DNA from 2 places in the Amycolatopsis alba DSM 44262 genome. Region 2 is predicted to be linked to the other one. Evidence: riboswitches for the same ligand, from Rfam matches in the RefSeq annotation. Region 2 holds a riboswitch; the other holds the start of a gene.
What was found. A riboswitch is a leader RNA that binds a small molecule or an ion and turns the genes downstream of it on or off. The one in region 2 is predicted to bind glycine.
Positions count from the first base shown of each region.

Region 1: it holds a riboswitch for glycine, as region 2 does, so the genes downstream of both, gcvP (aminomethyl-transferring glycine dehydrogenase) here and gcvP (aminomethyl-transferring glycine dehydrogenase) in region 2, are expected to answer to the same signal.

Region 1 is NZ_KB913032.1:6,505,488-6,508,891, forward strand. Features, by position in the region: gene AMYAL_RS0130495 (TetR/AcrR family transcriptional regulator) at 1-37, opposite strand, end outside; gene AMYAL_RS0130500 (MerR family transcriptional regulator) at 333-914, shown strand; glycine riboswitch at 961-1,062, shown strand; gene gcvP (aminomethyl-transferring glycine dehydrogenase) at 1,234-3,404, shown strand, end outside.
Region 2 is NZ_KB913032.1:1,665,822-1,669,225, reverse strand. Features, by position in the region: gene AMYAL_RS0107680 (aldehyde dehydrogenase family protein) at 1-578, shown strand, start outside; gene AMYAL_RS0107675 (3-oxoacyl-ACP reductase) at 622-1,389, shown strand; glycine riboswitch at 1,787-1,891, shown strand; gene gcvP (aminomethyl-transferring glycine dehydrogenase) at 1,935-3,404, shown strand, end outside.

The sequences.
Region 1 (3,404 bases), 4.8 Mb from region 2:
TGACTGACAGCCCCAGCTCCGCCTGGACCTCTTGCATGGCGCTTTGCGTGGAGGGAGTTACTTGCATGAGTAAAAAATAACACGGCTGAGTAAAAGTGGCAAATGCGGCCGAACGGGGGAGTGCGCGCGGCAAGCCTCAAGAAGAGCTTGAGGTCGACCGCGCGTCGCGTTGACCGCTTTGCCGGACGCGCTTACCGTCAATGGAGGTAAATCGCCAAGGTGTGATTCGGATGTCTGGGGCATCCGTCTTGACGATGGACTCCGGTGCGGACTCACGTGGGTCCGCGCGGCTTTGTTCGCCGGCCGCCAGGTCGGGCGAGGGGAGGCATGGCGTGGTCGAGGCTGGTAGCCCTCAAGAGCCGCTCGTTCCAATCGCTGACGGCGAGCAGGGCGAGCTGTTCCCCGACTCTTCCCTTCCGGATGAACTCGTCGGCTACCGCGGTCCCGCCGCCTGCCAGATCGCCGGGATCACGTACCGGCAGCTCGACTACTGGGCCCGCACGAAGCTGGTCGCGCCGAGCATCCGCACGGCGCACGGTTCCGGTTCGCAGCGGCTCTACTCGTTCAAGGACATCCTCGTCCTGAAGGTCGTCAAGCGGCTGCTGGACACCGGTGTCTCCCTGCAGAACATCCGCGTCGCCGTCGACCACCTGCGGCTGCGCGGCGTCCGCGATCTCGCCAGGGTCACCCTGTTCTCCGACGGCACCACCGTCTACGAGTGCACCTCGCCCGAAGAGATCGTCGATTTACTCCAGGGCGGGCAGGGCGTTTTCGGGATCGCCGTCAGCGGGGCCATGCAGGAGATCAGCGGCACCATCCACGAGTTCCAGGCCGAGCGGGCCGACGGCGGCGTGATCGAAACCGTCACGCCCGACGAGCTCACGCAGCGCCGTAACGCCCGTCGTACCGGCTGATCACGAAGCCGCGCGAGCGGCAGGGTAGGCTCACTCACGCGGTCGACGAATCCGCGCGGGAGAGACCGAGTCGATAACCGTTGAGCTCGGCGCCGAAGGAGCAAGTCCTCCCCGGAACCTCTCAGGCACCCTGGACCGCGCGGAAGAGACGCCTCTGGAAAGTGGTTCGCCAGGTCACAGCCTGGCGGCCCCGCCGACGGTGCAAGCCCGGCTCAACACTCGGGCGAAACTCTCAGGCGCCCCCACGGGGGTACGGACAGAGTGGGGAGGGCCAGGACAATCCGTCCCGGCCCCACCCCCGCGTCTTGGGAGGTCCCCGATGGAGCCCGTTTCACTGGCCGCTCTCGAAACCGGAACCCCTTTCGCGGACCGGCACATCGGCCCCGGTGCCGAAGAACTCACACGCATCCTCGACGTCGTCGGCGTCGCGTCACTCGACGAACTTGCCGAACGGGCCGTTCCAGCGTCGCTGAGGGAGTCCGCAACGCCACCGGACCTGCCGCCGCCCGCCACCGAGACCGGCGCGCTCGCCGAACTCCGCGCCCTGGCCGCGCGCAACCGGCCCAGGGTCCAGATGATCGGCCTCGGCTACCACGACACCGTGACCCCGCCGGTGATCCGCCGCAACGTCCTGGAGAGCCCGGCCTGGTACACCGCGTACACGCCGTATCAGCCGGAGATCTCGCAGGGCCGCCTCGAAGCGCTGCTCAACTTCCAGACCATGGTCGCCGATCTGACCGGTCTCCCGATCGCCAACGCGTCGATGCTGGACGAGGCGACCGCGGCGGCGGAGGCGATGACGCTGGTCCGCCGGGCGGGCAAGGCGAAATCGAACCGGTTCGTGGTCGACGAGGACACCCTGCCCCAGACGATCGAGGTCCTGCGCACCCGCGCCGAACCGCTCGGTATCGAGCTGGTGACCGCGGACCTGTCCCAGGGCATCACCGGACTCGGCCTCGGCGGCGACTTCTTCGGGGTGCTGCTGTCGTATCCGGGTGCTTCGGGCGCCGTCCGCGAATGGGACCACACGATCACCGAGGTCAAGGCGCTGGGCGCGGCCGTGGTGATGGCCGCGGATCCGCTGGCGCTGACGCTGCTGCGGTCGCCGGGCGAGCTCGGCGCAGACGTCGCTGTCGGATCGACGCAGCGGTTCGGTGTCCCGATGGGCTTCGGCGGCCCGCACGCGGCGTACCTCGCCGTCCGCCAGGGGCTCGAACGGCAGTTGCCGGGCCGTCTGGTCGGCGTGTCGAAGGACGCCGATGGCGCTCCCGCGTACCGGCTCGCACTGCAGACCCGTGAGCAGCACATCCGCCGCGAGAAGGCGACGAGCAACATCTGCACCGCCCAGGCGCTCTTGGCGGTCATCGCGTCGATGTACGCGGTGTACCACGGCCCCGAAGGGCTGCGCGCCATCGCGAACCGCGCGCACCGGATGGCGACCGTGCTCGCGGCGGGACTCGCCGAAAGCGGTGTCGACGTCGTGCACTGCGAATTCTTCGACACCGTCATGGTCTCCGTTCCCGGCCGGGCGGGCGGGATCATCGGCACGGCTCGTGAGCTCGGGGTCAACCTGCGGCTCGTGGACGCGGACCACGTCGCCGTCGCCTGCGACGAGACCACCACCCGTGAGCATCTTTCCTTGGTGTGGAAGGCCTTCGGGGTCGCGGTGTCCGATGTGGACTCACTCGACGCGGACACCGCCGACGGCTTCCCGCCGGATCTGCGCCGCACCAGCGACTACCTGACCCATCCCGTCTTCCACGCGCACCGCTCGGAGACGGCGCTGCTGCGCTACCTCAGGGCGTTGTCCGACAAGGACGTCGCGCTCGACCGGAGCATGATCCCGCTGGGTTCGTGCACGATGAAACTCAACGCCACGGCCGAAATGGAGCCGATCACCTGGCCCGAGTTCGCCGGACTGCACCCGTTCGCGCCCGCCGAGGACGCGGCGGGGCTGCTGACCATCGTCAAGGACCTGGAGCGGTGGCTGGCGGGAATCACCGGCTACGACGCGGTTTCCCTGCAGCCGAACGCCGGGAGCCAGGGTGAGTTCGCCGGACTGCTGGCGATCCGGGCCTACCACCGCGAACGCGGGAACGCGGCGCGGGACGTCTGCCTGATCCCGTCCAGCGCGCACGGGACGAACGCGGCCAGCGCGGTCATGGCGGGCATGCGGGTGGTCGTCGTGAAATGCGACGAAGAGGGCAACATCGACCTCGGCCACCTCAAGTCCACTGTGGACGAGCACGCGGACGACCTGGCCGCGATCATGATCACCTATCCCTCGACGCACGGCGTCTACGAGGACACCGTCCGCGACGTCTGCGCGCTGGTGCACGACGCGGGCGGCCAGGTGTACGTCGACGGGGCGAACCTGAACGCCCTGATCGGTGTCGCGCAGTACGGCAGGTTCGGCGCCGACGTCTCCCATCTCAACCTGCACAAGACCTTCTGCATCCCGCACGGCGGCGGTGGGCCCGGCATCGGGCC
Region 2 (3,404 bases):
ACTGCTGCGCGCGGTCGCTGATCCTGGTCCAGTCGAGCGTGTACGAGAAGTTCATGGAGCTGCTGGAACCCGCCGTGAACGGGGTCGTCGTCGGGGACCCACGGCTGGAAGTGACCGAGATGGGGCCGCTGATCTCGGCGGGACATCACGCGAAGGTGTCGTCCTATGTGGACGACGCCGCGCCGGTCGCGTTCCGGGGCAGCGCGCCCACCGGACCGGGATACTGGTTCGCGCCGACCGTCGTCACCCCGCCGGACCTGCGGCATCCGCTGGCGTCGGACGAGATCTTCGGCCCGGTCGTCGCGGTGGTCCCGTTCGACGGCGAGACGGACGCGATCACCATGGCCAACCAGACCGAGTACGGCCTGTCCGGCTCGATCTGGACCCGCGACGTCGGCCGCGCTTTCCGCGTCGCACGCGGCGTCGAAGCCGGGAACCTTTCGGTCAACTCGCATTCGTCCGTCCGGTACTGGACGCCGTTCGGCGGATTCAAGCAGTCCGGGCTGGGCCGCGAGCTCGGCCCGGACGCTGTCGACGCCTTCACCGAGACCAAGAACCTCTTTATCAGCACAGAGTGAGCAGGTCTCTTTTCGTATCAAGACCATCAGCACGGAGGAATAAGTGGTGCAGCGTTTCGAAGGCCGCGTCGCGGTCATCACCGGCGGCAGCGGTGGCATCGGCCTCGCCTCCGCGCGGCGGCTGGCGAGCGAGGGCGCGAAGGTCGTCATCGGCGACATCTCCGCCGATGCGGGCAAAGCCGCGGCAGACGAGGTCGGCGGCCTGTTCGTGCAGGCCGACGTCACCGACGCCGACCAGGTCGAGGCCCTGTTCCAGACCGCCGTGGACGAATTCGGCTCGGTCGACGTCGCGTTCAACAACGCCGGCATCTCCCCGCCCGAGGACGACTCGATCCTCACCACCGGCATCGACGCCTGGGAGCGGGTGCAGAAGGTCAACCTGACCTCGGTGTACCTGTGCTGCAAGGCGGTGCTGCCCCATATGCGGCGGCAGGGCAAGGGCTCGATCATCAACACGGCTTCGTTCGTCGCGGTGATGGGCGCGGCGACGTCGCAGATCTCCTACACCGCGTCCAAGGGCGGGGTGCTGGCGATGAGCCGGGAGCTGGGCGTGCAGTTCGCGCGGGAGAACATCCGGGTCAACGCGCTGTGCCCCGGTCCGGTGAACACGCCGCTGCTGAAGGAACTCTTCGCGAAGGACCCCGAACGGGCGGCGCGGCGGCTGGTGCACGTGCCGGTCGGGCGGTTCGCGGAACCGGACGAGATCGCGGGCGCGGTCGCCTTCCTGGCGAGCGACGACGCCTCGTTCATCACCGCTTCGCAGTTCCTGGTGGACGGCGGCATCTCCGGCGCCTACGTCACCCCCCTCTAACCCGCTGCCCTGGTCGCGCTGCCCAAGTCCGTGAAGGCCTCCTTGAGGGACTCTGAGTCCCTCAAGGAGGCCTTCACGGACTTGATGGAGAACGCGTGACTCGCGTGATCAGGCCCGTGACTCGCGTGATCAGAGCCGTGACTCACGAGTTCCGGCTTCCGTCACGCGAGTTCCGGCTCTGATCACGCGAGTGCCGTCCGGGCACCGCGGGTGTCCGGGCGAACGGGACAAGTGACGTGCCCGGCCTGAAGTAGACGGGCGCTGAACACGCCAGGTACGGTGTGCGCACAACTGCAGATCGGGCCGTCGAGCTGGAGCGGGAGAGCCCCCACGAACGTGGTGGGGCACCGAAGGAGCAAACTCCCCGGAATCTCTCAGGTAGCCACTACCGCTTCCGCGAGGCCACTCTGGAAAGCAGGCGCGCAAGTGCGCCTCACCCAAGGTGAAAGCCACCCTTCCCACGGGTGGTGAAACTCTCAGGTGCCATGACAGAGGGGGAGTTCCCAGCGCACCGGTCTATCCGGCGCCTGAGTAAAGGAGCTCCCTTGACCAGTACGTCCTTCGACGACCGGCACATCGGCCCCTCGGAGTCCGAGCAGGCCAAGATGCTCGCCGAGGTCGGCTACGGCAGTCTCGATGCCCTGGTGGCCGCCGCGGTCCCGGCCGCGATCCGGGTCACCCGTGACCTCGAACTTCCCCCCGCCGCGTCCGAAGAGGACGCCATCGCGGAGCTTCGCGCGCTCGCCGCGCTCAACAAGCCGATGACGCAGATGATCGGCCTCGGCTTCCACGACACGGTCACCCCGGCGGTCATCCGCCGCAACGTGCTGGAGAACCCGGCCTGGTACACGGCGTACACGCCGTATCAGCCGGAGATCTCGCAGGGCCGTCTCGAAGCCCTCCTCAACTTCCAGACCATGGTCTCCGAGCTGGCCGGTCTCGCCACCGCGAACGCCTCGCTGCTCGACGAGTCCACCGCCGTCGCCGAGGCCGTCATGCTGATGCGCCGCGCGTCGAAGGCGAAGTCGAACAAGGTCGTCCTCGACGCCGAGTGCCTGCCGCAGACCATCGCCGTCGTGCGCACCCGCGCCGAGGCGATGGGCGTCGAGGTCGAGGTCCGCGACCTGCTCACCGGCCTGCCGGAGGAGTTCTTCGGCGTCGTCGTCCAGTATCCGGGCGCGTCCGGCGTACTGCGCGGGGCGGGCTTCTACTCCGCCATCTCCGAGACGGCGAAGGCCGCCGGCGCGCTGTACACCGTCGCCGCCGACCTGCTCGCTCTCACACTGGTCACCGCGCCGGGTGAGTTCGGCGCCGACATCGCCGCCGGTTCGACCCAGCGCTTCGGTGTCCCGCTCGGCTACGGCGGCCCGCACGCCGGGTTCATGGCCGTCCGCGCCGGGCTCGAGCGTTCGCTGCCGGGCCGCCTGGTCGGGGTCTCGGTCGACGCCGACGGCAACCCCGCGTACCGCCTCGCCCTGCAGACCCGCGAGCAGCACATCCGCCGCGAGAAGGCGACCTCCAACATCTGCACCGCGCAGGTCCTGCCCGCCGTGCTCGCCGCGATGTACGCGGTCTACCACGGTCCGGACGGCCTCAAGCGCATCGCGACCCGCGTCCACGAGCTCGCCGCCGGACTGGCAGGCGCCCTGCGCGCCGGTGGCGTCGAGGTCGTGCACGAAGGCTTCTTCGACACCGTCCTCGCGCGCATGCCCGGCCAGGCCGAAGCGGTCGTCGCGGTCGCGCGCGAGAACGGGATCAACCTCGGCCCGGTCGACGCCGACCACGTCCGCATCGCCGTCGACGAGGTCACCACGCCCGCGATCATCGCCAAGGTCCTCAACGCCTTCGGCATCGAGAACAAGGCCGAAGACGCGCAGGCCCTGCCCAGCGGCTTGAACCGCGAGAGCGACTACCTCACCCACGAGGTCTTCCACTCGCACCGCTCCGAGACCGCGATGCTGCGCTACCTGCGCAGCCTTTCGGACCTGGACTACGCGCTCGACCGCGGCATGATC